Regions from separate parts of the Dyella sp. KRB-257 genome, predicted to be linked through region 4. Evidence: predicted binding sites of a transcription regulator. Region 4 holds the regulator's gene; each other region holds the start of a gene.
What was found. Region 4 encodes FliA, which starts transcription of late flagellar genes. Its sites were predicted from a motif close to TAAAGTTTNNCNNNCNNNGGCCGATAA; they were not measured.
Positions count from the first base shown of each region.

Region 1: a site for FliA is predicted at 4,921-4,947, ahead of ACO2Q2_RS02125 (chemotaxis protein CheW). Genes of this name have one in related genera too.
Region 2: a site for FliA is predicted at 4,023-4,049, ahead of ACO2Q2_RS16700 (HDOD domain-containing protein). Genes of this name have one in related genera too.
Region 3: a site for FliA is predicted at 4,235-4,261, ahead of ACO2Q2_RS05025 (HD-GYP domain-containing protein). Genes of this name have one in related genera too.

Region 1 covers NZ_JBMSDZ010000002.1:141,993-149,886, reverse strand. The annotation lists gene ACO2Q2_RS02145 (protein-glutamate methylesterase/protein-glutamine glutaminase) at 1-739, opposite strand, end outside; gene cheD (chemoreceptor glutamine deamidase CheD) at 1,061-1,729, opposite strand; gene ACO2Q2_RS02135 (CheR family methyltransferase) at 1,726-2,619, opposite strand; gene ACO2Q2_RS02130 (methyl-accepting chemotaxis protein) at 2,623-4,353, opposite strand; gene ACO2Q2_RS02125 (chemotaxis protein CheW) at 4,365-4,871, opposite strand; gene ACO2Q2_RS02120 (prolyl oligopeptidase family serine peptidase) at 5,056-7,152, opposite strand; gene ACO2Q2_RS02115 (pilin) at 7,311-7,736, shown strand.
Region 2 covers NZ_JBMSDZ010000035.1:7,584-15,477, reverse strand. The annotation lists gene ACO2Q2_RS16725 (hypothetical protein) at 178-414, shown strand; gene ACO2Q2_RS16720 (YkgJ family cysteine cluster protein) at 407-757, shown strand; gene thpR (RNA 2',3'-cyclic phosphodiesterase) at 1,036-1,629, shown strand; gene ACO2Q2_RS16710 (class I SAM-dependent methyltransferase) at 1,755-2,528, shown strand; gene ACO2Q2_RS16705 (oxidoreductase-like domain-containing protein) at 2,541-2,705, shown strand; gene ACO2Q2_RS16700 (HDOD domain-containing protein) at 2,928-3,983, opposite strand; gene ACO2Q2_RS16695 (LLM class flavin-dependent oxidoreductase) at 4,141-5,166, shown strand; gene ACO2Q2_RS16690 (PA4780 family RIO1-like protein kinase) at 5,228-6,082, shown strand; gene ACO2Q2_RS16685 (CocE/NonD family hydrolase) at 6,517-7,894, opposite strand, start outside.
Region 3 covers NZ_JBMSDZ010000005.1:628-8,521, forward strand. The annotation lists gene ACO2Q2_RS05015 (CocE/NonD family hydrolase) at 1-1,721, opposite strand, end outside; gene ACO2Q2_RS05020 (HNH endonuclease) at 2,071-2,760, opposite strand; gene ACO2Q2_RS05025 (HD-GYP domain-containing protein) at 2,918-4,120, opposite strand; gene ACO2Q2_RS05030 (peroxiredoxin) at 4,464-5,090, opposite strand; gene ACO2Q2_RS05035 (M61 family metallopeptidase) at 5,499-7,451, shown strand; gene ACO2Q2_RS05040 (MFS transporter) at 7,554-7,894, opposite strand, start outside.
Region 4 covers NZ_JBMSDZ010000004.1:80,299-88,192, reverse strand. The annotation lists gene ACO2Q2_RS04300 (chemotaxis protein CheA) at 1-1,067, opposite strand, end outside; gene ACO2Q2_RS04295 (protein phosphatase CheZ) at 1,163-1,804, opposite strand; gene ACO2Q2_RS04290 (chemotaxis response regulator CheY) at 1,801-2,208, opposite strand; gene ACO2Q2_RS04285 (RNA polymerase sigma factor FliA) at 2,277-3,011, opposite strand; gene ACO2Q2_RS04280 (MinD/ParA family protein) at 3,013-3,891, opposite strand; gene flhF (flagellar biosynthesis protein FlhF) at 3,999-5,534, opposite strand; gene flhA (flagellar biosynthesis protein FlhA) at 5,685-7,775, opposite strand.

The sequences.
Region 1 (7,894 bases), on a different contig from region 4:
GCAGGTGCTGACTGCCCGGCGCGATGTAGGCGTGGCCGGGCTGGATCGGCTGACCGTCGTGCGCCTCGCACACGCGCATCGCCGAGCAGTGGTCCATGCGTGCGGCGAACGGGCCGCTGAAGGCGGCGGGAATGTGCTGGGTGACCAGGATCGGCGGCGCATCCGGCGGCATCTGCTCCAGCACCACGCGGATCGCCTCGGTGCCGCCGGTGGAGGCGCCGATCGCGATCATCGGGCTGCCCGCGCGGGTGCCCGCGCCGCTGGCGCGCGGCAGCACCGCGTCGGCCGAGAGTCGCGGCGGCACGTCGAGCTTGCGCACTTCGGTGCGCACGCGCGGCCTGGCGCCCGCGGCGGCGATCACCTTGGCGCAGATCTCCTGCGCGCCCTCGGTGAAGGTGTTGGCCAGGTCGCTGTTGGGCTTGGTGAAGAAATCCACCGCGCCCAGTTCGAGCGCGCGCAGCGTCACCTCGGCGCCCTGCTCGGTCAGCGAGGACACCATCACCACCGGCATCGGCCGAAGCCGCATGAGGTTTTCCAGGAAGGTGAGGCCGTCCATGCGCGGCATCTCCACGTCGAGCGTGAGCACGTCGGGGTTGAGCTGCTTGATCTTGTCGCGCGCGATCAGCGGATCGGGCGCGGTGCCGACCACCTCGATGCGCGGATCGGCCGAGAGCATGGCCGACATCAGCTTCCGCACCAGCGCGGAATCATCGACCACCAGGACACGCACTCTTTCCATTGCCTGTTCTCTCTGCCTGCTCGTAAACCTGTCGGCACCGCACAGTGCGTGTGACCGTTTGTTGCTGCGCGCGACGCACGGTGGGTTCCGTTCGAAGCGAGCGTCATTCCCGCGCAAGCGGGAACCCATTTTGATCTTGTGGCGCCTCCAAGATGGATGACCGGCTCCGCCGTTGAAAAGCACCTCCCGCTTTCGCGGGAATGACGGCTGAAGGTCTGAAGCTCGATTCGCCACTTCCCGCTTGCGCGGGAATGACGACCCAAAGCGTGAGGCCATGTCCGCCACCTTCCGGTTCACCCGGATGACGCCATGCAACCCACCTCAGAACAACTCCACCTCCCCCTTTATCGGATCGTTTGCCAACTGCTTGAGGTATTGCTTCTCGCGCGCCACCAGGGCGAACTCGTCGCGGCCGCGCATCTGCCGCACGCGGACCTTCCCGCTGACCGGAAAGAACTGCACCTGGCGCGGGTACACGTCGCCCAGGTCCGACGCGGTCACCGCCAGGCCTTCGGTGCGCAGGTAGCGCTGCACGAACTCGATGTTGCGGCTGCCCACGTCGGTCATCTGCGACAGCACGCGGCCGCCGCCGAACACCTTCACGTCCCAGTCCTCGCGCCGGCTGCCGGCCTTGAGCAGGGCGTTGATCAGGTGCTCCATCGCGTCGTTGCCGTAGCGCGCCGCGCGGCCCACCGTGGCCGACCAGCTGTCGCGCCCGGCGCCGCGCTCGGCGCTGGGCTCGGGCAGCATGAAATGGTTCATGCCGCCGAGCCTGAGCCGGCGGTCGTGGATGCAGGCGGACACGCACGAGCCGAGCACGGTGGACACCAGCTCGTCCTGCCGGCTCACGTAGTACTCGCCGGGCAGCACCTTGACCGTCATGCGCGCATGCGCCGGATCCCAGAAGCGACGCATGTGCTCGAAGCCGGGCAGCACGGCGCCGGCCCCGCTGCCCGGCACCGAGGGCAGCGCGGGTGCGACGGCGCTCATGGGCGTTTCCGGTAGACGGTGCGCCCGATCAGTTCGAAATCGTTGCTCAGCCCGTGCATCGACTCGGAATGACCGAGAAACAGGTAGCCGCCCGCCGGCAGCATCTGCGCGTAGCGGGCGAACAGCTTTTCCTTGGTCGGCTTGTCGAAGTAGATCACCACGTTGCGGCAGAAGATCGCGTCGAACGGGCCCTGCATCGGCCAGTCGTGCAGCAGGTTCAGCGGCAGGATGGCGACCAGCTCGCGCAGGCGCGGATGCACCGAAACCAGCCCGTCGTACTCGCCCTGCCCGCGCAGGAACCAGCGCTTGCGGCGCTCGTCGCTGACGCCGCCCAGGCGGTCCAGCGCGTAGACGCCCTTGCGGGCGACCTCCAGCGCCTGCGGCGAGAGGTCGGTGGCGAGGATCTTCGCGTCCACCGGGCCGCCGCTGCGTTCGAGCGCCTCGGCCAGCACCATCGCCAGCGCGTACGGCTCCTCGCCGGTGGAGCAGCCGGCCGACCAGATGCGCAGGCGATCGCCCTGCCGGCGCTTGTGCTCCAGCCACTCCGGCAGCAGCTTGTCCACCAGCAGGTCGTAGTGGTGCATTTCGCGGAAGAACGCGGTGACGTTGGTGCTGATCGCACTGGCCAGCTCGCCCAGCTCGGCGTCCGGCTCGCGCCTGAGCACCTCGCAGTACTCGCGGAAATCGCGCAGCCGCAGCGCGCGCAGGCGGCGCTGCAGGCGGCCCTGCACCAGCTGGCGCTTCTGCTCGCTCAGGGCGATGCCGCACTGGTCGTAGACAAACCGGCGCAGGAAGGCAAAGTCCGCGTCGCCCAGCGGCGGCCCGTTCATGGCCGTCGCGGCGCCTGCCGGGTCGGGGCGCACGTCATGCTGGGCCAGGCGTGCGGACATCGGTCAGAACTCCTTCCAGGCACCGGCGTCGGCGGTCTCGGCCGTGCGCTGCGCCGACCGGGCGGCGGCAGGGGCCGGCGCGCTGCGCACCGCGGCGAACACCGCCTCGGCCTCGGCCACCGCCGTCTTCGCCCGCGTGGCCACCGACGGCGCCACGTCGCCCAGGTGCTCGTCGAGCCGGAAGAAGCCCACCTGCTGGGTCAGCTCGGCGGCCTGCTCCTGCATGGCGCGGGCGGCCGCGGCGGCCTCTTCCACCAGGGCGGCGTTCTGCTGGGTCATCTCGTCCATCTGCAGCACGGCGTGGTTCACCTGGTCGATGCCGGCGGACTGCTCGGCGCTGGCCGCGGCGATCTCGGCCACGATGTCGGTGACCTTCTTCACGCTGTCGACGATCTCGGCCAGCGACTTGCCGGTCTGGTCGACCAGCGCGGTGCCGTTGTGCACCTTCTCGGCGCTGTCCTTGATCAGGCCCTTGATCTCCTTCGCCGCGCCGGCGCTGCGCTGAGCCAGGTTGCGCACCTCGGTGGCCACCACCGCGAAGCCGCGGCCCTGCTCGCCGGCGCGCGCCGCCTCCACCGCGGCGTTGAGCGCCAGCAGGTTGGTCTGGAAGGCGATCTCGTCGATCAGGCTGACGATGTCGGAAATCTTGCGGCTGGAGTCGTTGATCGCCTTCATCGCGACCACCGCCTGGGTCACCACCTCGCCGCCGCGCTCGGCCTGCTCGCGGGCGCCGCGGGCGAGCTGGTTGGCGTGGCTGGCGTTCTCGGCGTTCTGCTTCACGGTGGAGGTCATCTGCTCCATCGACGAGGCAGTCTCCTCCAGCGAGGAGGCCTGCTCCTGCGTGCGCTGGCTGAGGTCGTCGTTGCCGCGGGCGATCTGCTGCGCGGCCGTGCTGACCTCACCCGAGCCGTTGCGCACCTCGCTGACGATCGCCGACAGGCGCAGGTCCATGGTGCGGAACGCGTCGAGCAGCTCGCCCAGCTCGTCCTTGCGGTCGACCTGGATGTCGTGGCCCAGCTTGCCCTGCGCGATCTCGCGAGCAACCTTGCCGGCGTAGGCCAGCGTGCGGAGGATCGAGCGGCTCAGCGTCAGCGCCATCACGATGGCCAGCAGCAGGCCCAGCGCCAGCGCGCTGATGCTCACCAGGCGCACCCGCTTGAAGCGGGTCACCTGGTCGTCGTAGATCTGCTTCGCCTCGGCGCGCTGCACGTCCATCAGCCGGTCGAGCTTGTTCTGGCGGGTGAGCAGCAGCGGACGCACCTCCATCTCCAGCACGTCGGCGGCGCCGGCGTCGGCCTGGTTGAGCGCGTCCTCCATGTCCTTGCTGGCGGAACCGTAGTCGGCATCGTCGGCCTGGTACTTCTTGTACTCGGCCTCGACCGCGGGGTTCTTGGGCACCTTCGCGTACTCGGCCTTGAGCTTGGTCAGCTCGGCCTGCAGCGCGTTGTACTCGGCCATTTTCTGCTTGAGCTGGCCGGGCTTGTCGACCATGCCGCTGGCTTCGCTCATCAGGATGAAGGCGAGCAGCGACTTGTTGTTGATGCGCGACACCATGTTGGCCGGCACCATCTCGTCCTGGTAGACGCGGCGCAGCCCCTCGTTCTGCAGCTGCATCGAGCCGAAGCCGATCGCCGCGCCGATCAGCAGCATCAGCGTGAGCAGGCCGAGCACGATGCGCAGGCGCCAGCGGATGTTCAGGGAGGGAATCTTGAAGGCGAGCTTGGGCAATTTCATGTCAGGTCCTGTCAGGCAACGGCTTTCACATCGGCGACCGCCGGAAGGGCGGCTTCGAGCATCTGCGCGTCCTGCGGCTGAAGCAGCTTGTCCACGTCAAGCAGCAGCACCATCCGCTCGTCCACGGCGGTGAGGCCCTTGAGGTATGCGGTATCCACGGTGGTGCCCATGTCCGGCACCGGGCGCAGGTTGGCGGCGTCCACGTCGAGCACGTCGGACACCGCGTCCACCACCACGCCGAAATTGCGCCCGGCGACGGCGACGATCACGGTCACGGTGTTGGCGGTGTATGCCTCGCGCGGCAGGCCGAAGCGCAGGCGCATGTCGATCACCGGCACGATCGCGCCGCGCAGGTTGAGCACGCCCAGCACATAGGCCGGCGCCTGCGGAATGCGCGTCACCGGCGTCCAGCCGCGGATCTCGCGCACGGCGAGGATGTCCACGCCGTATTCCTCGTGCGCGAGGTTGAGGGTGAGGTACTGCGACGGCGGGGCGTCGTGTGGGGAAGCGTCGGACATGGAGGGCCTCGTCTGCGAGAGCGCCGCGCGGCGCTCGCTGTCCTGGAGCAGATCGACCGCATGCGGGGAAACTTGAGCCGAATCCCACAACCGCGCGCGCCCTGCAGGAGGGGCTTTCAGCCCCGACCACCTCACCACACCCACAGCGTCGCGGCTGAAGTCGCTCCCACACGAAACCCACGGCCTACGGGCTTGCGGCGCCCGCCGTCCACTTCTTCAGCCACGCATTCACCGCCTCATGCCACTGCACGCTGTTCTGCGGCTTGAGCACGAAGTGGTTTTCGTCGGGGAAGGTGAGGAACTCGCTGGGAATGCCGCGACGTTGCAGCGCAGTGAAAGCGCCTAGCCCCTGCGTGATCGGAATGCGGAAGTCCTTGCCGCTGTGCACCACCAGCATCGGCACGCGCCAGTCCTTCACGTGGTTGACCGGATTGAAGCGCTCGTAGTTCTCGGGGTGATCGAACGGCGTGCCGCCGTTCTCCTTTTCCTCGAACCACAGCTCTTCGGTGTCGTAGTACATGGCGCGCGTGTCGAACACGCCGTCGTGGTCGACGAAGCACTTCCACGGGCCATTCCACACGCCCGCCATCCAGTACACCATGTAGCCGCCGTAGCTGGCGCCGAGCGCGCAGGCGCGGTCGCCGTCAAGAAAGCGGTACTTCGCCAGGGCGGCGCTCCAGCCGGCCTGGAGATCTTCCAGCGGCCTGCCGCCCCAGTCGCCGGAGATGGCATTGGTAAAGGCTTGGCCGTAGCCGGTGGAACCGTGAAAGTTGACCGTGACCACGGCAAAGCCCTGCCCAGCATAGGTCTGCGGATTCCAGCGATAGCTCCAGCCGTTGTTCATCGCGCCCTGCGGCCCGCCGTGGATGATGAAGGCGACCGGATAGGTCTTGCCGCGCTGGTAGCCGACCGGCTTCACCACATAGCCCTGCACCGGCTCATGGTTGGCGCCGGTGAAGCTGAAGAACTCAAAGTCACCGACCTTCGCATCACGCATCCGGTCGACGTTGAAGTGGGTGACCTGGCGCAGGCCGTGCCCGCTCGTCTTGGCCACGTACAGATCGGCCGGGCGTTTGAGATCATCCCGCGCCAGCAGCAAGGTATTGCCCGTCACGGCATAGCCGCTGACCGTGCCGTCACCCACCAGCAGGTGCACCTTGCCAGTAGTTGGATCGATGGCAAACAACGGGTGTTGGCCGTGATCATCGGCAGTGGCGAGCAGCGTCTTGCCATCCGCAGAGATCGACAGACTGCCTGGTGAGCGATCCCATTGCGGGTCCACCTCGCGCGTGGTGCCGCTGGCCAGATCCATCGCCATGATCGCGAAGCGATCGGCCTCGAAGCCTGGCTCCTTCATCGCCAGGTAATAGAGCGTGCGGCCGTCCGGCGACGGCACCGGATAGGCATCCCATGCCGGGTTGGCCGCCGTGAGATTCTGCGGAGCGGCGGAGCCGTCCACCGGTGCGCGGTAGACATCGAAATTGGTCGACCACGGCTCGCTGCTGCCGGCGATGCGGGCTCCGAAATAGATGCTCTGCCCATCTGGCGCAAACGCCACCTCCTCCATGCCACCGAACGGCTTGCTCGGCACGTCGCCGTCCATGTCGCGGCTGACCAGCGTAGGTTCGGCCGGCAGCTGGCCGCGCGCATCGAAGCTCGCCACGAAGAGCTGGTTGCGCCGCCCGGTCGCCCACGCACCCCAGTGGCGCACGAACAGCTTTTTGTAGAGCGTGCCGGTGGATTTGTCCGACGCGTCGCCGTCCATGCGCTCCTTCGTGCAGGCCAGATCGGCGCAATCGGGATAGACCTCATAGGTCATCGCCACGCGCTTGCCATCCGGCGAGAGAGAGAAGCCGCCCAGGTCCAGCGGGCCATGACTCACCTGGACCGGCGTGCCCGACGCCACACCGTGCTTGCCGATCGCCAGATTCACGCGCCACAGCTGGTCCACGCCGGCGGCCGGGGCCACGTAGAACAGGCTCTTGCCATCCGCCGACCAGCGCGCAGAGCTGCCGCCACTCACCACCTTTACCGGCGCCGCACCGCCGTGCAGGTCCAGCACATAGACCGAATTGACGCCCTTGTTCGCGGCGTAGTCTGTGCTGCGCAGGCTGAAGGCGGCGAAGCGTCCGTCAGGCGAAAGCTGTGGATCGCTCACGCGGTCGAGCATTACCAGGTCATGCACATTGAAGGGATGAGCCCCCGCTGGCGCCGGCCGGGAGCCCGCAGTGGCGACCCATGGTGCAAACACGAGAACCAGCAAGATCGGCAGGCTTTTCATCGCAGACACCCTGTTCCGGAAATGGCTCGGGCATTGTCGCCACTTTTCGCCCCCCTGCCAGCCGGGGGAGCTCTCCGTTCTGTCGAGGTGGTCACGTTCGTCCCTGTGGCTTGGTACAGAACGTGCCTTGTTCCGGGAACTTCCAGGGGGATTTCCACATGCAGCGCTATCGAGCGTCCAACGGCTTTACGTTGATCGAGTTGATGATCGTCGTAGCCATCATTGCCATCCTCGCGGCTATCGCACTGCCGCTTTATAGCGATTACACGGCAAGGTCCCAGGCTGCCGCCGCGCTGGACGAACTCACCCCCGGCCGCACAGCGTACGAAGCCCGGGTAAACGATGGCGACACCGATGCGGCCCTCTACGAGACTGTTGGCAATCTCGGTATGAGTGCAACAACCGAGCGTTGCAACGTGAGCGCCGTTGCTCCAACAGGCGGCGCCGGAAGCCTCAGTTGCAAGATCAAGGGCAATCCTGAAGTTGACGGCAGAACGATTACCTGGGCCAGGAACGGATCAGGAACATGGCGGTGCCAGACCGATCTCGACGCCCGCCAAACCCCCAAGGGCTGCGGCCCCTAGGCGCAAAGCGGAACGCAGATGCGCGGAGAAACGCAGCCAAGAAATGACCTTTCGCGTCCACTTGTGACGCAGAAGGTCTCTCGGCGTCGCAAGTTGCTGTCACGGCGCTGATGTCACGTTCCGCGCCTTCAAGCTTCGCTTGTGAGCTTTCGTGACTC
Region 2 (7,894 bases), on a different contig from region 4:
CGGCAGTTGTTTCTCCGCGGGACCGCCATTGCCGAGCTCCCGCGCCCCTGCCCGCGCCGCGCGGGCGCCCGCCGCCGCCACCTGCCCGCCGTCATCGCGTTGCCGTTCCCGCGGGGGCTCCCCCCTTGCGGATGGCCGGATCGGGCGGCCGCGGCACGCATCGAAAGGAACCCGCCCATGTCCGCTCGCCGCGTCGCTCCGCCGCCGGTCACCACGCTGCCGCTGATCACCCGCTACTGCGGCTACCTGATCCGTTGCAGCGTGGACAGCTTCACCATCACCCTCGCCGGCGACGAAGTGATGCACCAGCCCTATCCGCAGGCTCGCAAGACACTGGCCGAGGACCATCTCGGTGCATGGATGCTGGAACAGGCCAAGGCCTTCGTCGACGCGCGCCGGGCCGGGCATGTCTGAAGGGTCGCCCGCGCGCGAGCGCTACCACCAGCGTGTCGATCCGGCCGTGCGATGCGACGACTGCGAGGCGGTGTGCTGCCGCCTCACCGTGGTGCTGATGCCGGAGGACCGCGTGCCGCGCTGGCTGGTGCACGAGGACGCGCGCGGCTTCCAGACCCTGGCCAAGGGCGAGGACGGCTGGTGCGCGGCGGTCGATCCGCTGGATTTCCGCTGCAGCATCTACGCCGACCGCCCGGCAATCTGCCGCAAGTTCGCCATGGGCAGCCCCAGCTGCCGCCATGAGCGCGCCGAGTGGGCCGCGCATCGCACGCTGCCGACGGCGGTGCAGACCTGGGGCGGCTGAGAGGCTGAGAAAAAATCGCCCGCCTACTGCGACCGCTGCCAAACGCCCGTGCCGGCGGCGCGCTGGGCGCCAATCCGGGTCATTTGGTTCACCAAACTCCCCGGATTGGCGCCCAACGCACCTTGTCACGAACGCTTGGCGGCGCTCTCGCTACGGCGGTCGAATTTTTCTCAGCCTCTGAGTCGCGCGCGGCATGGCACATTGCGGCCCCGTGTTCGGGGGACTTTCCGCGTGACGAACGAGCTTCGCTGCAGCTGCTGCCACGGCAGGGCGCAGCCATGACCGATGCCGGCCAGCCACAGGCTGCGCTGCCCGGGCTGGAGGAACCGGCCGGACCGCTGCATCGCCTGTTCTTTGCCCTGGTTCCCCCCGAACCCGTGCGCGAGCAGATAGCGGACGTGGCCAGTTCACTGCGCGAGGGCGGCCGCATCGAGGCGCGCTGGGTGAAGCCGGCGCGCTACCACATCACCCTGGCCTTTCTCGGCGATCATCCCAGCCTGCGGCCGTCGCTGCTGGAAGCGGCACGTAGCGCCGTGGGCAAGGTGCGTGTGGCGCCCTTCGCCTGGTTGCCGGATCAGATCGCGAGCTTCAGCGGCCGGCGGCCACCGTGCGTGCTGCGCAGCACGCGGGCATCGCCGGCGCTGCAGACGCTGTGGGAGCAATTGCGACGCGAGCTGTCGCTGGTGCGCCTGGGCGGGCGGATCGAGCGCGGCTTCACTCCGCACGTCACGCTCGCCTATGGTCTGCGCGACTTGCCCGTGCCGATAGCGGTGGCGCCGATCGCATGGCCGGTGGATCGGGTGGTGCTGTTGCACAGTGAGGTTGGCAGCAGCGACTACGAGACGCTCGGCAGCTGGCGCCTCCCGGGCTGAGATCAGTCCGGCGTCGCAGCCCGCGGCAATCGACGCCCGCGCGCAACGCAATGTGGCACGGGTCATGGCCTGGGACGGCGCGGTTGGGTGCACACTGTGCGCTCCTTTCGTCACGGAGACACGCCATGCGCCTGACCCTGCTTGCCGCCATGCTCGTGCTTGTCCTGCCTGTCGCCGCCCCGGCTGCTGCTTCCTCCGGACACGCCACCACCTCGCCCGCCTATGTCCGCAATGCGGTGGCCGACCCTGCACGCAAGCTCGACGCGGCCAACGATGAGCGCCGCCAGATCGCCGCGCTGATGACCTTTGCCGAGGTCAAGCCCGGCCAGAAGGTGGTCGACCTGATTCCCGGCAGCGGCTACTTCAGCCGCGTGTTCAGCGTGATCGTCGGGCCCAAGGGCAAGGTCTACGGCATCTGGCCCGATGCCTACGACAAGGAATCGGGCTCGGACTCGGTCAAGCTGCGCCAGCTCGCCCGCGATCCGCACTACGCCAACATCGACGTGCTGGTGCAGCCGACGGCGCAGTTCTCCACGCCCGAGCCGGTGGACCTGGTGTTCACTTCGCAGAATTACCACGACTACCCGGACAAGTTCATGGGCAGCCTCGATCCGGTGACATTCGACAAACAGGTATTCGCCGCGCTCAAGCCCGGTGGTCTGTTCGTGGTGGTCGACCACGTGGCGCCGGCCGGGTCCGGCATGCGCGACACCGACACCCTGCACCGCATCGATCCGGCGATCGTGAGGAAGCAGGTGGAATCGGTCGGCTTCGTGTTCGACGGCGAGAGCAACGTGCTGCGCAACCCGAAGGATCCGCACGACATCAAGGTGTTCGACAAGTCGATCCGCGGCCATACCGACCAGTTCGTCTATCGGTTCCGCAAGCCCCGGGAGTGATGCGTGGGCACCATGGACGACGATCCGAAGCCGCAGCCACCGTCGGAGCCAGATCCGCTCGACTGCTGCGGCGAGGGTTGCGTGCGGTGCATCTACGACGTCCACGAGGAAGCGATGGAACGCTATCGCGATGCGCTGGCCGCGTGGTTTGCGCGCCATCCCGACTCCACCGGCTGAGCGGACTCCTCGCCGGCAACGTGTCGTAGCCGGGTTCGACGGATACGTGGGCGACTTCCGCCTATGTCGCCGACCACACCGGTGCCGGCCGGCTCCAGCGAATCGACCTAAGCCCAAGCCCTGGGCGTGCTGCTGTGCAAGGGCGCCGGTCAGATCGCCGCCCAGCTGCCGTCCGATGTGCGGGCCAGCCGCCCCACCGCAACGTGAGTTGACCGGGCGCCGCTAGACGGCGCGGGCCTCAGCGTCGCGGAACTGCCGGCGCAGGTCCTGCTGGCAGCGTTCGATCATGGCCGGGGTGAAGAACTCCGGCCAGGCGGCGCCCAGATCCGGATCCGGCGGGGCCAGTGCGTGTTCGCCCAGCACCTGGGCCATAGCCAGCGTGTCGGCGCACAGCAGGGCGCGGCCGAGCGCACTCTCCGGCGGCATGCCGGGTACGGTGCGCTCTTCCAGCGCGTTCAGCACGTTGGCCGGCAGGTTCCAGTGACGCGCCGCGCGCAGCGAGAGCTGGGCGGCAAGCTGCCCGCAGCTGGCCAGGAAGTGGCCGGTCAGCGGACCGAGCTCCATCGGCGCCTCCTGGTCGAGCACGCGCACCACGGCGCCGGTGCCGGTGTTGCACACGATGCCGGCCAGGTAGGCCTCGAACGGGTCGCAGCTGCCCTTGCCCAGGTAGGCGCAGGCGTGCGCGCAGCGCTCGGCGTGGTCCCACAGGCGTTGTCCGGCGACGTGGCCGAACATGCCTGCGCTGGCGTGCAGGATCGGTTTCATCACGTGCATCGTCACCACCCGGCGCAGACCGTCCTGGCCAAGCAGCACCACCGCGTGCTGCAGGCTCTGGATCGGGTGCAGCGTGCGGTAGTAGATGCTGTGGCTGACCCGCATCACCTCGCCCACCAGTACCGGGTCGCGGCCGATCAGCTTGGCCAGCTGGGCGCCGCCCACGGTATCGCTCTTGAGCGAGCGCAGCAGCTGCGGCAGCACGGTGGGCAGGCGCGGAAGGCTGCGCACGTCGAATGCGGCGCAGGCGCCCTGCAGCCGCTTGAGGATGGCGCGTTCCTGCTGGTTCGGCTCGCTGGCGTGGTAGTCGGGCAGGCCCAGCACGTAGCGATGGAAACGATCGCCCAACTGGGCCAGCGAAACCGCTTCGTGCGCGGTGGCGGCCGTCTCGGCGCTGCACGCGCCGCCGGGCGGGGGCGCCGACATCGCGCGCACGCGGGCGGGCACGCGCGCCGGCGGCGGTGCGTCGGCATATCCCAGAATCCAGCGCCACAGGTTTTGCATGCACGCTCCCACGGCCGGCGGAGCGGCCTTGCAGCGGGATTAACGGCGCGCAGGCGGAAAAATGTAGCGGCCCGGCGGGCTGGCATTCGTGCCGGATCGACCCTATCTGGGATAGATCAGAGTATCCCAGCAGTCTTCCGTCCCCGATGAGCCGCGCATGATCCCGTTTTCCATCCTCGACCTGGCCCCGGTCACCGAAGGCAGCGATGCCGCCCAGTCGTTCCGCAACGCGCTGAGCCTGGCGCAACTGGGCGAGCGGCTGGGCTACCGCCGCTACTGGCTGGCCGAGCACCACAACATGCCGGGCATCGCCAGCGCCGCCACGGCGGTGCTGATCGGCCACGTGGCCGGTGGCACGTCCAGCATCCGGGTGGGTGCGGGCGGCATCATGCTGCCCAACCACGCGCCGCTGCAGGTGGCCGAGCAGTTCGGCACGCTGGCCTCGCTGTATCCGGGCCGCATCGACCTGGGCCTGGGCCGCGCGCCCGGCACCGACCAGCCCACCGCCCGCGCGCTGCGGCGCTATTTCGCCGGCGCCGATACCTTTCCCGATGACGTGGTCGAGCTGCTGGGCTATTTCGAGCCCGCCAAGCCGGGACAGGCGGTGCGCGCGGTGCCGGGCGCGGGGATCGACGTGCCGGTGTGGCTGCTCGGATCGAGCCTGTTCAGCGCCAGGCTGGCCGCCCAGCTCGGGCTGCCGTTCGCGTTCGCCTCGCACTTCGCGCCGGACGCGATGGACCAGGCGCTGGTGATCTACCGCCGCGACTTCCGCCCCTCGGCACGGCTGGCCGAGCCTTACGCCATCCTCGCGCTCAACGTGGTGGCCGCCGACAGCGACGCGCAGGCGCGGCGACTGTTCACCACCCAGCAGCAGGCGTTCGTGAACCTGCGCCGCGGCCGGCCAGGGCTGATCCCGCCGCCGATCGACGATATCGAGGCGTTCTGGACGCCCGTCGAGCGGCTCGGCGTGGAGCAGGCTCTGGCCTGCGCGGTGGTGGGTGATCCGGCCACGGTGCGGCGCGGGCTGGCCGATTTCATCGCCCGGCACCGGCCGGACGAGCTGCTGCTCACCGCCAACATCTTCGACCATGCGGCGCGCCTGCACTCGTTCGAGCTGGCCGCCGCCGCGCGCGACGCGCTGGCGCCGACCCCGACCCCGACCCCGACGGCGAACGCCGGATGAGCCGGCGCCAGCGCGCTTCGGGCATCATGGCGCACTTCCCCGCACGGCCAAGCCCCACCGCATGAAGATTCCCAACGGCCTGCAGCCACTCATCGACGACGGCGTGATCGACCAGGTGCTGCGCCCGCTCAAGAGCGGCAAGGAGGCCTCGGTGTACGTGGTGCGCTCGGGCGACCACATCCGCTGCGCCAAGGTCTACAAGGACATGGCCCAGCGCAGCTTCCAGCAGCGCGTGCAGTACCAGGAAGGGCGCAAGGTGCGCGGCAGCCGCGAGGCGCGCGCCATGGGCAAGTCCACCAGGTTCGGCCGCAAGGAGGCCGAAGCGGCCTGGAAGAACGCCGAGGTCGACGCGCTCTACCTGCTCAACGACGCCGGCGTGCGCGTGCCCCGGCCGTACGGCTATTTCAACGGCGTGCTGCTGATGGAACTGGTCACCGACGAGCACGGCCACTGCGCGCCGCGGCTGGGCGAGCTGGATCTGGATGCGGACACCGCGCGCGCCTGGCACCGGTTCCTGATGCAGCAGGTGGCGCGCATGCTCTGCGTGGGGCTGATTCACGGCGACCTGTCCGAATACAACGTGCTGGTGGGGCCGGACGGCCCGGTGGTCATCGACCTGCCGCAGGCGGTGAGCGCCGCGGGCAACAACAACGCGCGCTTCATGCTCCGCCGCGACGTGGGCAACCTCACCATCAGCCTGGCGCGCTTCGCGCCGGAGCTGCTGGACACCCACTACGCGGAAGAGATGTGGGCGCTGTTCGAGCAGAGCGAACTGCATCCGGACACCGAGCTCACCGGCCGCTTCACCTTCGACGAGCGCGCCGCCGACGTGGACAGCGTGATGCAGTCGATCATCGACGCCCGCGAGGAAGCGATCATCCGCCAGCAGGGGCGCGAGGCGGCGCGGGAGGATTGACCGCGCATCCTGCTTCGCCGCCACGCCTGTCGCCCACAGGGTGGGCTCCTACCACAGCTGGCGCCTGTAGGAGCGCACCCTGTGCGCGACCTGCCATGCTCTTCGCCGCGAAGCGTGTCGCCCACAGGGGGGGCTCCTACAACAACCCGCATCGCAGGAGCGCAATGCCAGCATCCATGAAAAAGGGCCGCATCGCGGCCCTTTTTTTCGGTTCAACCACCGGGGAAGGTGTGGCCCTTCGCCGCTTTTTTGGCCGTCTTTTCGGCCTTCTTTTCCTTGGGTGTCTTCAAGGCTTTCTTCTTGCCGCCTTTCTGCTGGTTCAGACCTTTCATGGCGCGCTCCTGCGGAGTGATCCCCGCGTCCGACCATGGTGACAGCTTTCACCCGCCGCCGACGCATGTCGGCGCGCGGCGGGCGAAGCCCTCGGACCGCGCTCAGGAACCCTTGTCCGACGCCACCACTGGCAGCTCGATGTAGCTGGAGTGGAACACCTTCTGCGTGGCTTTCTGGAAGTCTTCCGGTTTGGCCAGCATGATGTTCGGCACGAAGGTCTGCGGGTTGCGGTCGTACAGCGGGAACCAGCTTGATTGCACCTGCACCATGATGCGGTGGCCGGGCAGGAACACGTGATTGGTGGTGGGCAGGGCGAAGGTGTACGGCAGCGGTTTGTTCGGCTCGATCGGCTTCGACTCGGTGAAGCCCTGGCGGTAGCGGCCGCGCAGGATGTCCATCGCCACCGCCAGCTGGTAGCCGCCCATCTCAGGCTGCGCAGCCACCAAGTCGGGATAGACGTCGATCAGCTTCACCACCCAGTCGCTGTCGGTGCCGCTGGTGGAGGCGGTGAGGTGCACCTGCGGCTGGCCGGCGATGGCCAGCGGCGCGGTGAGCACGTCGGAGGTGTAGGTGAGCACGTCGGTGCGGCCGGAGGCCTCGCGCTGGTCGTCGACCAGCCACTGCGCCCAGGTCAGGCCGCCGCCGCCGCCGATCGGCTGGATCGGCCGGGCGCGAAACGGCACCGGGTGCGCCGGATCGGAGACGTAGCTGTCGACGCCATCGTCGGCCGGCTTGCTGAAGGTGGCCTTCATGCCGTCGCCCAGGTACAGCGGGGCGGGCCGGATGCTGCAGCCGCTGTTGCAGCCGGCCGGCCAGCGGTTCAGCCGCTCCCACCGGTTGGTGCCGGTCTGGAACGCGGTGACCGGGGCGACGTCGGCCCTGGGCGCGCCGTCCTTCAGGTACTGCGCCAGGAACGGCCGCAGCACCTGCTCGCGGAAGTACTTGGCCGTGTCGCTGCCGAACCGGATCACCCCCAGCGAGCTGCCCTCGCCGATCTCCTGGCCGTGGTGCCACGGCCCCATCACCAGTTTGACCATGGTGCCCGTGGTGTCCTTGGGCTTGATCGCCTTGTACACGGCGATGGCGCCGTAGATGTCTTCCTGGTCCCACAGGCTGTGCACCAGCATCACCGGCACCTTCAGCGGCTCCTTCGCCAGCAGCTTGTCGACCGCCTGGTCCTGCCAGAACGCGTCGTACTCGGTGTGCTCGAGCATCTTCTGCCAGAAGCCGAGCTGCTGCATGCCATGCTGGCGCGCCAGCTCGCCGGCGGAGCCCGCGCGCAGGTACAGGTCGTAGTCGTCGTGCACGTTCGACCACCACTTGTAGGTGTTGCCGCGACTGGCGGTCTGCTCGTAGATGTAGGGCAGGTTCTGCTGGCGGAAGGCGCCGTGGTGGAACCAGTCGTCGCCCATCCAGCCGTCGACCATGGGGTTCATCGGCACCGACACCTTCAGTGCCGGATGCGGGTGGATCAGTGCC
Region 3 (7,894 bases), on a different contig from region 4:
AGACGGAACCTGTATTCCTGCACCTGGTTCGCCGGGATCGGCGACGGATCGGCAAAGCTCTTGCGGTAGCGGCCGCGGAAGATATCCAGCGACACCGGCAGCTCGTAGCCGCCCATGGTCGGATCGCTCGGCACCGTACCGGGGTAGACGTCGATCAGCTTCACCACGAAGTCGCCGTCGGTGCCGGTGGTCTTGGCGAACAGGTCGGCGATCGGCGCACCCTGCACGGTCACGGTCTGGGTCAGCACCGGCGTGACGTACGAGAGCACGTCCGGGCGATCGACCACGAAGCGCTGATCCTGCACCAGCCAGGTGCGCCAGCGGTCGTTCTTCTGCGGGATCGGGCGCGGCAGGTAGGGCACCGGCTTGGCCGGGTCGGAGACGTAGCTGTCGCCGCTGCCGCCCGGGGCGCCAAAGCCCAGCCCGAAGTTCGCCTGCAGGTAGAGCGGGGTGAGCTGCTGCTCGCTGGCCGGCTTCCAGTGCTCGAAGCTGTCCCACTGCTGCGCGACCGGGTTGTAGATCATCGCGGTGGGCAGCGGCCTGGGCATCGGCGTGCCGCGCAGGTAGTGGTTGAACCACGGGATGAGTACGGTCCGGCGGAACTGCGCGGTGGTGTTACCCGGCCACTTCAGCGGGCCGATGTTCCAGCCGTCGCGGTTGATCTGGCTGTGCCACCACGGGCCCATCACCAGATGATTGTTGCTGCCGTGGCCGGCCTCGGTGAGCGCCTCCCACGCGTGCACGGCGCCGTAAATGTCCTCCTGGTCCCACAGGCCTTGCAGCCACATGGTCGGCACGCTGGAGGGATGCGCCGCGAGCAGCTTGTCCAGCGCCTGCAGTTGCCAGAACGCGTCGTAGGCCGGATGCGCGGCGAAGCGGTTCCACCACGGCAGCTGCTTGAACCCGTGCGCCTCGGCCCAGGCGCCGGGCGAGCCGGCGTCGAGGAAGTTGGTGTAGTCGTCGTAGTTGCTGCGCGGCACTGGCTGGCCTTTGCCCGCCTTGGTCATCTGGCCGGTGAAGTAGTCCAGGTTGACCTGGCGCAGCGCGCCGTAGTGGTACCAGTCGTCGCCCATCCAGCCGTCGATCATCGGGCTTTCCGGCGCGGCCACCTTGAGCGCGGGATGCGGGTGGAGCAGGGCCATGGCCACCGTCCAGCCGTCGTAGGACGAGCCGATCATGCCGACCTTGCCGTTGGACTCGGTGATGTGCTTCACCAGCCAGTCGATGGTGTCCCAGGCGTCGGTGGTGTCGTCGGTTCTGGTGGGGTTGAGCGGGCCCATCGGCGGGCGCGTCATGATGTATTTGCCCTGCGAGCCGTATTTGCCGCGAATGTCCTGCCACACCAGGATGGTGCTGCCGTCGGCCCAGTCCTTGTCGCCCGACCACACCGCGTCGGCCATCTTCGGGCTGTTGCCGGGCATCATGCCGCTGGCGTTGTACGGCGTGCGCTCGAGCAGCATCGGCAGGTCGTGCGCGCCCTTCGGGATCATGATCACCGTGTGCAGCTTCACGCCGTCGCGCATCGGGATCATCACCTCGCGCTTGACGTAGTCGAAGTTGCCCTGCGGCTGCACCCATTTGGCCGGGATGTCCGAGCCGGTCTGGATCATGTCGGGAGTCACCTGCGCCGCCGGCTGGCCCATCGGCGGTGCGGCGAATGCGGTGGCGCAGGCGAGGCAGATCAGCGAGACGATCGCCGAAGCCAGGGCGGCTTGCTTCATGGGTGGGGTCCTCTGGATGGAAAACGGCAGCGGCCCGGCAGGGCGGCGCCATCGTCACTATGAAAACGGCGGGGCGGGTTTGGCAAGGCGGGGTGCGGCATGCGCATGACTGGGTTGATCACCCTCGACTTGAGAGAGTGCGCTCTGACCGAGAAAACGGCATACAAAGCGGATGCGTCTCCAGGCTCTCTGTCAGAGCCATCGCTCGCGCGTTCGTCATTCCTGCGAAAGCAGGAATCCAGCGCCCCGGTGTTTCGGAGGTCGGAGGCACTGGATCCCAGCGTGCGCTGGGATGACGGGTGGGAGCTGGCGCCGCCCAACGTTGAGCGCCCATGGGCCAGTCCTGGATTCAGGCCTTGAAGCAGTTTTCTCGATGCCATCGCAGATAGGTTGGATGCGGCCGCAGATCGGGCGCGTCGGGTACGGCGAGCCTACGGTCCGGGCGGACCAGTTTGTCCAGATCATCCGGTACGCCGTGCGGGAATAGCAAAACGCGGAAATCGTCGCTGAAGGTCATCAGTCCACGATCGAACAACCAATGGGCGGTGTCAGTCAGTGCAATGCCGTTGCGCACGGCATCGGGTCCATCAGCTTCGACTGGTCGGATATGCGCCGCCTGCACTTCCGGGCGTCCGCCGCCGTTGATCAGGCGCAGCCCGGTGACTGCGCAGGTGTTGCTATAGGCCGTGCGCACCTGCCGTCGAAATGCGGCATCGCGGACCTTTCTGGTGGTCAGGGTCTCGATGACGGGGCGGATGACGTATTCCGGTGTTTCCTCGGCCACGGCCTGCAGCGGCAGTTCCCACGGGTCCGGTCGCGTGCTGATGCCGCGCTGGATGATGCCGTCGAACTCCCCGCGGGAGATCAAGCGGACAGTGCGTCTGAACGCACCCTTGTTGGTTTTGCTGTCTTCGCGCTGAAGCATGGATTCGCGGTAACCGGTCGCGTCGCGGAAGGGTACCGGGTGGTCGAAATCGCCGTACCCGCGCATGCGCGCGTAGAAATGATCGGCGCGGGCCGGGTCGGCGACCACGTCCACGACTTGGGCAGTGGCGAAATATGCCTGACGCCCGGTGGCGCTGTCCGGGCCTGATGTCCGCCGTGGTTCGTAATAGACGATCCAGTCACCGACGGCCTCTTCTACCTGACGCAGATACGTACGAGGGAAGTGGTTCGGCTCAGCAGCGCGCCAGATCTCACTCCCGCAGCACGCGCGGAATATGGATGCCCCACGCCACCGGATCCTCGATCTCCACGATGCGATCGTCCGACGCGTGCAGGTCCAGCGTTTCCGGTGCCAGCGGTTCGCGGTCGGGCAGCGCGCAGATCAGGCGCACGACGGGCTTGAGCGAGCTGCCTTCGCCCTGCACCAGCACCACGGCCAGCCGTTCGGAGGCGAGCCGTACCAGGGTGCCGGTGGGGTAGATGCCGACGAGCTTGACGAAGGCGTGGAAGATGTCGCGGTCGAAGTGGCCGTCCTGCCACTCGGCCATGCGGCGGATCGCTTCGACCGGCTCCCAGCCGCGCTTGTAGGGGCGGTCGGAAGTGATCGCGTCGTACACGTCGCAGATCGCGCCCATGCGGGCGGCACGGCTGATGGCGTGGGCGGGAAGCTTTTCCGGATAGCCGTTGCCGTCGATCTTCTCGTGATGGTGCAGGCACACGTCCAGCGCCACCGGGCCGGCCGCCGCCTCGCGGCGCAGGATGTCCCAGCCGATCTGCGGGTGCTGGCGCACCGAGGTCATCTCCAGCGGGCTGAGCTTGCCGGGCTTGTTGAGCACCGCGTCGGGCACGCCGACCTTGCCGATGTCGTGCAGCAGGCCGGCCAGGCCCAGTTCCTTGAGCGCGGCGCCTTCGTATCCGAGCCGCCGCCCCAGCGCCATCATCAATGCGGCGACCGCCACCGAATGCAGGTAGGTGTAGTCGTCCTTGTTCTTCAGCCGCAGCACGCTGAGCATGGCGGCGGGATTGCGGGCGATCGCATCGTCCACCTCGTCGACGATGCTGGCTGCGGTTTCCATGCGCAGCGCATGGCCCATCCGCGCGTCGTGGAACAGTGCCTTGGCCGCCACCTTGGCACGATCGCGCAGCTCTTCGGCACGCGCCACGTCATTGCCGAATACCGTGCGCGGCGGTTCGGATTCCCGCTCGACAGCGGCCGGGGCGGGCGCCGGCGCGGATGGCGCGCGGACGGGGGAGGACGGGAGATCCAGGCCCTTGTCGGTGTCGATCCAGACTTCCTGGTTGCCCAGTGCCCGCAACGTGGCGAGGGTGGTTTCGTCCTCCACCAGGAACGAGCCGCGCCAGAACGGGTGGTCCAGCCAGTTGCCGCAGATCTTGTGCACGTACATGCCGCGGGCGACGCGGGCGACGGGGATTTTCTTCAGCGGCGAGGTCATGTGCTGGCCAATCCGTATCTCGTCGATTCCTGCGCCCGCGCATCCGTCCCGGGGGCGATCGCGTCTGCGAACGACACCTCGCAAGCACCCTCGGGTTCCGTACAGTGCGTCCAGCTATCGGCCGCGGCGAGCCACACTTGAGTCGTGGCCGATGCAATGGCGGAAGAGCGGGGCGGGACAGTCGGTCGCTCTCACGCATGCGATACCTGCATCCCGTCTTGGTGTGAGCGGTGTTCGTGTCCAGACCTGGGTGCAGGCAATTGCCACTCGGTACGGGCAGGAACGGCGGCAAGGACCGGCCCGACAAGAGTACGGGCCGGGAGGATGGCGAACAGGACCGCGACTAGAGCCGGGTCAGGCGCAGGTAAGGGCGAACCTCATCCCAGCCCTGCGGGAACAGGCCTTTGGCCTCGTCGTTCTTGATCGACGGCGGGATGATCACCTTTTCACCCGGGCGCCAGTCGGCAGGCGTGACGATGCGGTATTTGTCACCAGTCTGCAGGGCATCGATGACGCGCAGGATCTCGTCGAAGTTGCGGCCTACCGACATCGGATAGGTCATGGTCAGGCGGATCTTCTTGGCCGGGTCGATAATGAAGACCGAACGCACCGCAGCCGTGCTGCTCTGATCTGGGTGGATCATGCCGTACATCTCGGCGATCTTCCTTTCGGAGTCGGCGACGATGGGAAACTCCAGCGTGGTGCGTTGGGTATCGTCCACGTCCTCGATCCACTTCAGGTGTTCCTGGACGGTATCGGTAGACAGGCCCAGCGGCTTCACGTTCCGCTTGGTAAACTCCGGGGCCAATTGCGCGGTACGGCCCATTTCGGTGGTGCAGACCGGGGTGAAGTCGGCGGGGTGGCTGAAGAAAAATACCCAGGAGTCGCCAGCCCACTGGTGGAAGTCGATATCGCCAGTGGTGGTTGCGATCTGGAAGTTTGGTGCGGTGTCGCCGAGTTTCAGGCTCATGGCGGGTGTCCTTTTCGTGTGGAGGAGACGTCGTGCAGCCAGACTAGCGACCACGAAGTGAAGAATGAAATCAAGCAGATCAATGGAGGCGATGTGCCGTGACTATCAGTGGTTCCGCTGAGCGATTCGTGGTGCGCGATGCCGGTGCAGTCCAAGCGTCACTCACGCTGCCGAGGTTTGGCCATGCCTTGGCTCAGCAGCGCCATCCGAGGGCATGCTGGTCGCGTCGTGGGGGGCCGATCAGGCATGATGCATGAGCTTCGATTCACGCAGGCAAGCTTGGCAACGCCCGGGCGTGGAACGCCCTGCGACGTGGAGAACACAGCTCGCACTGCGTCGCTTTACCACAGTGAACACCCGGCGCACGTAGACACGTCGGCGCCTCTTTTCCGTTCGCTGGAGTCGCCCATGTCCCGTGCCCTTTCCCCTGCTTCATCGATCGCGACCCGTCGCAGGATTTCACGCCTCGCCCTTGCCGTCTCGATGGGGCTCGCCGCCGCCACGGCAAGCGCGCAGCCGGCGTGGACGGACAGCGTGCCAGCCCCGCGGGACACGCCGTATCCCGGCACGGTGACGCTGCGGGTGGATGCCAGCGATACGGCGCAGGGCATCTTCCGCGTGCGCGAGTCGATTCCGGTGCAGGCTGGCGCGCTCACGCTGCTGTACCCGCAATGGATTCCCGGCGACCACTCGCCGACCGGCCCGATCGCCATGCTCGCCGGGCTCCGCCTCAGCGCCAACGGCCAGCCGCTGAAGTGGACGCGCGACAAGTACAACGTCTACGCCTTCCATCTGGACGTGCCGGCGGGCGTGGCCAGCATCGAGGCGCAGTTCCAGTACCTGTCGCCGCGCGACGGCGGCTACGAGATCACCGACCGCATGATGGACATGGAGTGGAGCAAGCTGGCGCTGTATCCGGCCGGGCACTACACGCACGGCATCACCTTCGCGCCCAGCCTCACGCTGCCGCACGGCTGGCGGTTCGGCACGGCACTGGAGCCGGCCTCGACGTCCGGCGACACCACCACCTTCAAGCCGGTGACCTTCAACAACCTGGTCGACTCGCCGGTGTACGCCGGCCAGTACTTCAGGCGCGTGGACCTCACGCCGCCGGGTGGCGTGCCGGTGCACATGGACATCGTGGCCGATGCGCCGAAGTACCTTGAGATCACCCCCGAGCAGCTGCAGGCGCATCGCAACCTTGCCACGCAGGCGACCACGCTGTTCGGCTCGCATCACTACGACCACTACGACTTCCTGTTCTCGCTGTCCGACCAGCTCAGCGGCAACGGCACCGAGCATCACCAGTCCAGCGAGGACGGTCTGGGCGCCGACTACTTCACCGCCTGGAAGGACGCCGCGCCCGGCCGCGACCTGCTGGCGCACGAGTACACCCATTCGTGGAACGGCAAGTTCCGCCGCCCGGCCGACCTGTGGACGCCCAACTTCAACGTGCCGATGGGCGACTCGCTGCTGTGGGTGTACGAGGGGCAGACGCAGTACTGGGGCTACGTGCTCACCGCGCGCGCCGGCCTGTGGTCGGCCGAGCAGTTCCGCGACGCGCTGGCGATGACGGCGGCCAACTACGACCGCAACCGCGAAGGGTTCGCCTGGCGCACCCTCGCCGACACCACCAACGATCCCACCGCCGCGCGCCGCTCCGGCCTGCCGTACCGCAGCTGGCAGATGAGCGAGGAGTACTACAGCGCCGGCCAGATGATGTGGCTGGCGGTGGATGCCAGGATCCGCGCGCTCACCCACGACCGCAAGTCGCTGGACGATTTCGCCCGCGCGTTCTTCGGCGTCGACAACGGCAGCTACGTGACGAAGACCTACACCTTCGACGACGTGGTGGCGGCGCTGGACGGCGTGGCGAAGTACGACTGGGCCAGCTACCTGCACGCGCGCGTCGATGCGCTCGATCCGCCGCTGCTGGACGGCCTCGAAGGCTCCGGCTGGAAGCTGGTCTATATCGACCGCGAGAGCGACTTCGAGAAGCAGTACAACAGCCGCCCCGAATCCCCGCGCCACCTGTACAACTTCACCTGGTCGATCGGCCTGACCATGGCGGACAAGGGCAGGGTCAACGACGTGCGCTGGGACGGCCCGGCGTTCAGGGCGGGGGTGAGCACCGGCGCCACCGTGATGGCGGTGAACGGCCAGGATTACAGCGACGAGGTGCTGAAGAGCGCGATTGCCGCGGCCAAGTCGGACCAGGCGCCGATCCGGCTGCTGCTGAAGTTCCAGGGCGGCTATCGCACGGTGCCGGTGGATTACCACGGCGGTCTGCAGTACCCGCATCTGGTGCGCGTGCCGGGCACGCCCGACTACCTGAGCGAGATCATCGCCGCGCGCAAGTGAGTGCAGTGAGGCGGGGTTTGCAGGCATCGACGGTGCCTCGCCGCCGATCCTTCGATCAGCACAGCACTCGATCGAGTCGCCACACGATCCAGTCAACGCGACTCAACCGTGGTCGCGTTGTGGCACCGCCCGGCGAAAGCGGTGCCCGGCCACGGCCGGGCAGGTCTCCGGCATCGTCAGCAGCACCGGCAGCACGGCCAGCGCGACGGCGGCGATCATGGCGCCGGGCACGGCGCTCCAGCCGGTGCGCTGCACCAGCAGTTCGGCGAGGAACGGCGTGAGGCCGCCGAACAGCGCGGTGGCCACGGTGACGCCGAGCGCCAGTCCGCTCAGGCGCCCTTCGCCGGGAAACTGCTCCGCGGTGGCCGGCGCGCCCACCGCACTGACGCCGCCGGCCAGGCACGCCAGCACGATCGCCCCGCCGGCGATCGACCACGTACCGC
Region 4 (7,894 bases):
GTGCCCTCACCTTCGGTGACCAGGTCCACGTCCTTGCCGAGCTGGCGCGCGAGGTCGCGCACGATGCGCGGAAAGCGCTGGAACAATCGCCCGACTGGCTGCATGCGCATGCCGAGCACGGCGTTCTGCAGGCCATCGGCGACGCGGTCGAGCTCGTCCACGGTGGACGACAGGCTGCTGTCGCCGTGGCGCGCGACCAGCGTGAGCAGGCGGTTGCGCAGCAGCAGCAGTTCGCCGGCCTGGTTGACCAGCGTATCGAGCCGCGCGGTGTCCACGCGCACGCTGGTCTCGGTGGGTGCCGCGGCAGCGCGGGCCGGAGCGGGCACGGCGGCGGGCGCAGGCGCTGGCGCCGCGACGTGGCCGGGCATGCCGCCCTTGCCGTGCAGGTTGTCCAGCAGCGCCTCGAACTCGTCGTCGTCGATGCCGCCGCCGGCGGGCGCAGCCGCCGCAGCCACCGGCGCGGGCGTGCCGCTGCCGTGCAACTGGTCGAGCAGCGCCTCGAATTCGTCGTCGTCGATGGTGCTGGATGCAGCGGGCGTGGCCACAGGCACCGGCTCCACCGTGCCGGGGGCTGCAGTGCCGTAGAGCGAATCGAGCAAGGCCTCGAACTCGCTGTCGTCGATGGCGCCGCCGGCCGCTGCCGGCGGCAGTGCCGCGACCGGGGCCGGTGCGGGCGGCGCACCCTTTTTCGGCGGCATGAGGCGCACCAGCAGCGCCGGCGGCGGCATCGCCAGGGCGTCGTTGGCGACCAGCGCGGCCATCATCGACTGCAGCAGGTCGAGCGCCTCGAGCAGCGCGTCCATCCGCGCCGCGTCGATCAGCAGGCTGCCGTTGCGCGCCTCGTTGAGCAGGTCCTCGGCGTGATGGCACAGCTGCACCATCGGCTCCACGTTGAGAAAGCCGGCGCCGCCCTTTACCGTGTGGAAGGCGCGGAACACCGCGTTGAGCAGCTCGGTGTCCTGCGGCGCGGCCTCCAGGCCTACCAGCTGCTCGCCCAGGCGCTCGACCAGCTCGCCGGCCTCGACCAGGAAATCGTCACGCAGTTCGGCGTCGAGCGAGGGATCCATCTAGCGGCTTCCTGCAGGCGGCACGGCGCCCGCCGCATCACGGCGGCAGGCGCGGGAGGGGCAACGCGGCGGCGCGATCACCGTCATGCGCGGGCTCAGAATCCGAACTCGCTCAGCAGGCGGTCGGCCTCGTCCTGGCTGCTGATCTTCTCCACCGCCTCGGCCGGTTCGCGACCGGACAGCGCGCCGGTGAGGCGCACCAGTTCGAGCATGGACGACTCCACCGAACCGATGAAGGCGACCACCTTCTTGATGCGCTGACCGGAAAGATCCTGCCAGGACTGCGCCATCACCATGTCGTTGAGGCCGGCGTTGCAGCTCTGCGCGAAGGTGCTGGCCTGCTGCGCCAGGGCGGCCACGGCGTCGCTGCCGGCGGGCGCGGCGGCAAGGATGGATGCCGCGTTGCACGCCAGCGCCTCGGCCTCCGGACGGGTGCGCTCGGCAAAGTCCAGCGTGCGGTGTGCGGCCTGCGAGCTCATCTCCAGCACGTCCTGCAGGTGCTTGCGCGCATCGGTGACGCTGTCGGGATAGCCCTCCTGCACCAGTTCGCCGCCGAGGCGGCGCACGGCATCGTGCAGGTCACGGGCCAGCAGGCCGAGCGCGCGGAACAGCTTCTGCTCGCGCTGGCGCACGATGGAATCGAGCGCCTGCTCGAAGGCCGGGCCATCGGGGCTGTTGAGCAGCTCGTGCAGCTCGTTGGGCAGCGCATCGGCGCCGAGGGTGAGCTGGGCGCTCATGCGGAAGCTCCTGCCGCGGCGAGCCGCTCGAAGATCTTGGTGAGTTTTTCCTGCAGCGTGGCGGCGGTGAACGGCTTGACGATGTAGCCGTTCACGCCGGCCTGGGCGGCGGCGATGATCTGGTCACGGTTGTTTTCGGCGGTGACCATCAGCACCGGCAGGCCCTTCAGCGAGGCCTCGGCGCGGATCGCGCGCAGCAGGTCGATGCCGGTCATGTTGGGCATGTTCCAGTCGGTCACGACCATGTCGAAGGGCTGGCTCTTCAGCATCACCAGCGCGCTCTCGCCGTCGTCGGCCTCCTGGATCAGCGGGCCGGAGAAACCCAGCTCCACGAGCAGGTTGCGCACGATGCGTCGCATGGTGGAAAAATCGTCCACCACCAGGATCTTCATGTTCTTGTTCAAGCCCGTCTCCACTTGCACGATGGGTTGCCGTGCGCCAGCCCGTAGGTAAGTTGTGTTGTCCGCGTTGCTCAGTCGTCGTCGCGCCAGTCGCTCATGCGCGCGCGCAGCCGGATGATCGCCTGGCCGTGGATCTGGCAGACCCGCGACTCGGTGACGCCGAGCACCGCGCCGATCTCCTTGAGGTTCAGTTCCTGCTCGTAGTACAGCGACATCACCAGCTGCTCGCGCTCGGGCAGCGTGGTGATCGCATCGATCAGCGCCTGGCGCATGCCGGCCTGCTCGATGTCCTCGGCGGGAGTGAGGGTGCCGGCATCGGCCACGTCCATCGCCGGGCTGCCGTCGCCGTCGTCCGGCGCCGTGAGGCTCAGCAGTCGGGAACTGGCCGCGTCGGCCAGCACCTGGTGGTATTCGTCGGCAGTCAGCCCCAGCCGTTTCATCACCTCCGCGTCGTCGGCGTCCGCACCGGTTTCCACCTCGATCTGGCGCACCACCTCGGCCACTTCGCGCGCCTTGCGATGCACCGAGCGCGGCGTCCAATCGGTCTTGCGCAGCTCGTCGAGCATGGCGCCGCGGATGCGGATACCCGCATACGTCTCGAAGCTGGCCGAACGATCGGTGGCGTAGTTACGCGCCGCCTCCAGCAGGCCGATCATCCCCGACTGGATCAGATCGCCCACGTCGACGCTGGGCGGCAAGCGCCCCATCAGGTGATAGGCGATGCGCCGCACCAGCGGCGCGTGCGTCTTCACCAGTTCGTCGGCGCTTTGCCGTTGCAGTTGCAGGTATTCGGTTGCCACGCTCATCTCACCACCCCGTCGCCGGTGCAGCCTGACCACTGAAAAATGCGATGCGGTCGAGACCCGGGCGATCGGGTTCTGCCCATGTAACGGCCGCACCAGCCAATTGCTTGAATGCCTGTGCCGAACGGCTGCCCGGCGCCACGTCCACCACCGCGTTCTGGCGGCGGATGGCCTGGCGCAGACGCTCGTCCTGCGGCACCCAGCCCATGAAATCGAGCATCACGTCGAGGAAGCGGTCGGTGACCCGCGCCAGCTTCTGGTGCAGCGCCTTGGCCTCGCCGAGGTTGCGCACCATGTTCGCCACCATGTGCAGGCGCTTCACGCCGAAATCCCGACTGAGCACCTTGGCCATGGCGTAGGCGTCGGTGATGGAGGCGGGCTCGTCGCACACCACCAGCACCACGTCGTCGGCCGCGGCGGCGAACATCGCCACCGAATCGGAGATGCCGGCAGCGGTGTCCACCAGCAGGAAGTCCGGCACCTGCGGCAGCTCGTCGAAGGCACGGATCACCGCCGCCTGCTCGCCCGAACCCAGCTGCGCCAGCCGGCGCGCGCCTGAGCCGGCGGGAATCACCTTCAGCCCGTGCGGCGCCTGCAGGATCAGGTCGGCCAGACCGCACTGGCCGTCGAGCATGTGGCCGAGATGGCGCGAGGGCGCCAGGCCGAGCAGCACGTCGACGTTGGCCAGGCCCATGTCGGCATCCAGCAGCATCGTCTCGTGGCCCATCATCGCCAGCGTCATGCCCAGGTTCACTGCCACCGTGGTCTTGCCCACGCCGCCCTTGCCGCCGCAAACCGCGATGGTGCGGCAGCGCTGGCGCGGGCTGCGCCGATCGAGGTTGGCCGCCTGCGTCGGCGCGCGGGGCGCGGCGGGCGCGACCATGTCGGTGAGCGACGAAACCATCTGCTTGAGTCCCCAGGCCTGATTCTTGATGAAGGCGCGCTCTTCCAGCGCGTCTATGGAAAACAATGCGGCCGACGCGGCGGCGCTCATGCGCTGGCCACCGCGAAGCCGAAGCGCTCGGCCAGCGCGCTGTCGTCCAGCGCGGTGGCCGTGGCGGCGGAGGTCTTGAGTACGTGGGCGGCGCGCAGCACCAGCACACGGGCATCGGCCACGGCGAGGTCTTCGGGCACGCGCTGGCCGTCGGTGGTGTAGTCCAGCGGCAGCTTGTGGCGGATCAGCACCGACAGCGCACCGCCCAGGCTGGGCGCCTCGTCGAGCTTGGTGAACAGCACGCTGGCCGGCGTCAGCGGCATGTAGGCGCGCACCGCCTCTTCCAGCGACTGCGCCTGCGCGTTGGCGGCCAGCACCAGGCTGATGCGCAGCGCGATGCCGTCACTGTGGGCGACCTCGTTGAGCACATCCATCTGCTGTTCCAGCCGCGGATCGGTGCCGGACACGCCGGCGGTGTCGATCAGCACGGTGTGCCTGCCCTTGAGCATCTCCAGCATCTGGCGCAGGCTCGCCGCGTCGTCGGCGGGGTACACGCGCACGCCGAGCAGGCGGCCGTAGTGCTCCAGCTGCGCGGCGGCGCCGATGCGGTAGTGGTCGGTGGACACCAGCGCCACGTTGGCGGCGCCGTGGCGCACCACGGCCCTGGCAGCGAGTTTGGCGATCGTGGTGGTCTTGCCCACGCCGGTGGGGCCGACCAGGGCGATCATGCCGCCGTCGCTGTCGCCGCGGCCGCTGATGGCCACATTGCGGCTGAGCAGGCCCAGCGGCAGGTAGCGCGCCTGCTCGGCACTGATCTGCTCGGGCAGGTCGTCGGCCAACTTGCGGGCGACGTCGGCGTCGATGCCCAGCCGGGTGAATTCGCGCAGCACGCGGGCGCGCAGCGGATGGCGGCGCTCCATGTCGTTCCAGGCCAGGCTGGACAGCTGCATCTCCAGCATCTCGCGCAGGCTGCCGAGTTCGGCGCGCATACGGGCGGTGTCCTGCATGGCGCGCTCCACCGCCGGGTGCATCGGCACCGGTTCCTCGGCGGCGGCGGCGGCGAGACGGGCGACGGGGGCCGGCGCGATCGCGGCGGTGCTCGTGGTGTGGGGCGTGTTCGGGGCGGCCGGCGCGGGGCGCGCCGCAGCAGCCGACGGCGTGGCGCGCGAGGCAACCGGCGCCTCGGCGCGAACCATCGGTGCGGTCGGGGCGGCCGAAGCACGCGTCGGCGCGGAGCGGGCGACGGCCGGCGGCGCGGCGGACTCGATCCGTGCGGCGGCCGCCGGCGCTTCCGACACGGAGGGCGCGACTGCAGCGTTGGCGGTCTGGCGACGCCACAGGCGCGGCGATGGCGTCTCCTCAAAAGGCGGCGTCGACGCCTTGACGGCCGGCGCCGGCGACTCGTCACCGGCCGGCACGCCATGACGGGCGGCCTCGCGCACCAGCGCCTCGTCGTAGTCGAGCGCGGCGATGATCTCGATGCCCTCGGGCAGGCGGCGGGTGGACAGAATCACCGCATCCGGGCCCTGCTCCTCGCGCACCAGCTTCATGGCCTGGCGCATGTCCGATGCTACGAATCGTTTGATTTTCATGGGTCGCTTCGCTCGCGGGATTCGGGATTCGGGATTCGGGATTCGGGATTCGGGATTCGTCAAAGCGGAGAAGCGGAGAAGCGGAGAAGCCGACCATCTGACTACTGCGGCTTTTCCGAATCCCGAATCCCAAATGCCGACTCCCAGCTCTTACCGTCCCAGCGCCTGCACCAGCCGCACCCGGCGGTTGTCGGGCACCTCGTTGTAAGCGAGTACGTGCAGGTTCTGTGCCACGTGGCGGGTGAAGCGCGCGAGCCAGGTGCGCAGCTGCGGCGCGACCAGCAATACCGCCGGTTCGCCGCTCATTTCCTGCTTGCGCGCGGCTTCGGCCACGCCCTGCTGCAGGCGGTCGGCCAGGCCCGGCTCCACTGCCGCGCCGGTACCGCCGTTGCCGGTAAGCGAGCTCATCAGGATCTGCTCCAGCTCCGGCGCCAGCGTGATGACGGGCACCTCGGTGCCCAGCCCGATGATCTCCTGCACGATCTGCCGGCCCAGCGTGACGCGCACGGCGGCGGTGAGCACGCCGGGATCCTGACTCTGGCTGGCGTGCTCCGCCAACGATTCGACGATGGAGCGCATGTTGCGGATCGGCACCCGCTCGGCCAGCAGGTTCTGCAGCACCTTGACCACCGTGCCCAGCGCCAGGCGCTTGGGCACCAGGTCCTCGACCAGCTTGGGCGCGCTCTGCGCGAGGCGGTCCAGCAGCTGCTGCACGTCCTGGTGGCTGAGCAGCTCGTGCGCGTGGCTGCCCAGGATGTGCGACAAGTGGGTGGCGATCACCGTGGCCGGATCGACCACCGTGTAGCCGAGCGACTGCGCATTGTCGCGCTGGCCCTGCTCGATCCACACCGCCTCCAGCCCGAACGCCGGATCGCGCGTGGGGATGCCCGGCACCGGGCCGTGCACGTGGCCGGGATTGATCGCCAGCAGGCGCTCGGTGTGCACCTCGGCCTCGCCCATCGGCACGCCCATCAGGGTGATGCGATAGGTGTTGGGGCCGAGATCGAGGTTGTCGCGGATGTGCACCGCCGGCACCAGGAAGCCCAGCTCCTGCGACAGCTTGCGGCGCACCGACTTGATCCGCCCCATCAGCTCGCCGCCCTGGTGGGTGTCCACCAGCGGGATCAGCCGGTAGCCCACTTCCAGCCCCAGCGGATCGACGCTGGCGACGTCCTCCCAGCCCAGCTCCAGCCGCTCGGCCGGCGCCGCCGGCGGCGGCACTTCGGCGGCCTGCTGCGCCACGCGCGCGGCGGTGTCGCGCTCGCGCCTGATCATCAGCCAGGCGGCGGCGCCGCAGGTGGAACCGAGCAGCAGGAAGGCGATGTTCGGCATGCCCGGGATCATCCCCATCACGCCCAGCACCGCGCCGGCCACGGCGAGCGCGCGCGGCTGGCCGAAGATCTGCGCCACCAGCTGCTTGCCCATGTCCTGCGCCTTGGACACGCGGGTGACGATCACCGCCGCGGCGATGGAGAGCATCAGCGAGGGCACCTGCGCCACCAGGCCGTCGCCGATGGTGAGCAGGGTGTAGGTGCGGGCCGCCTCCGAGGCGGACAGGCCGTGCTGCAGCACGCCGACGAAGAAGCCGCCGACGATGTTGATGATGAGGATCAGGATACCGGCGGTGGCGTCGCCGCGGACGAACTTGGAGGCACCGTCCATCGAGCCGTAGAAGTCCGCCTCCTCGCGCACTTCCTGGCGGCGCTCGCGCGCCTGCTCTTGCGTGAGCAGGCCGGCGTTGAGGTCGGCATCGATCGCCATCTGCTTGCCGGGCATCGCGTCCAGGGTGAAGCGCGCGGTGACTTCCGACACGCGGGTGGCGCCCTTGGTGACCACCACGAAATTGATGATGGTGAGGATCGCGAACACCACCAGGCCCACCGCGAAGTTGCCGCCGATGACGAACTCGCCGAACGCCTCGATCACCTTGCCGGCCGCGCCGGGACCGTCATGGCCGTGCAGCAGCACCACGCGGGTGGAAGCGATGTTGAGCGCGAGGCGCAGCAGCGTGGCCATCAGCACCACGGTGGGAAAGGCCGCGAACTCCAGCGGCCGCATCACGTAGATCACCGCCAGCAGGATCACCAGCGACAGCGCGATGTTGAAGCTGAACAGCATGTCCAGCAGGAACGGCGGCAGCGGCAGCATCAGCATCGCCAGCGCGGCCAGCAGGATCACCGGCGCACCTATGCCACGGCGGCCGATCTGCTTGAGGTTTTCCAGTGCACCGACGGCGGCCATGGCGTGTTCCCTGGGGTGGAAGAATGGCCGGCCCCTTGTTCGTCATCCCGGCGAAAGCCGGGATCCAGTGCCTGTCCTGGCCGACTTCAAGACGCTGGATCCCGGCTTTCGCCGGGATG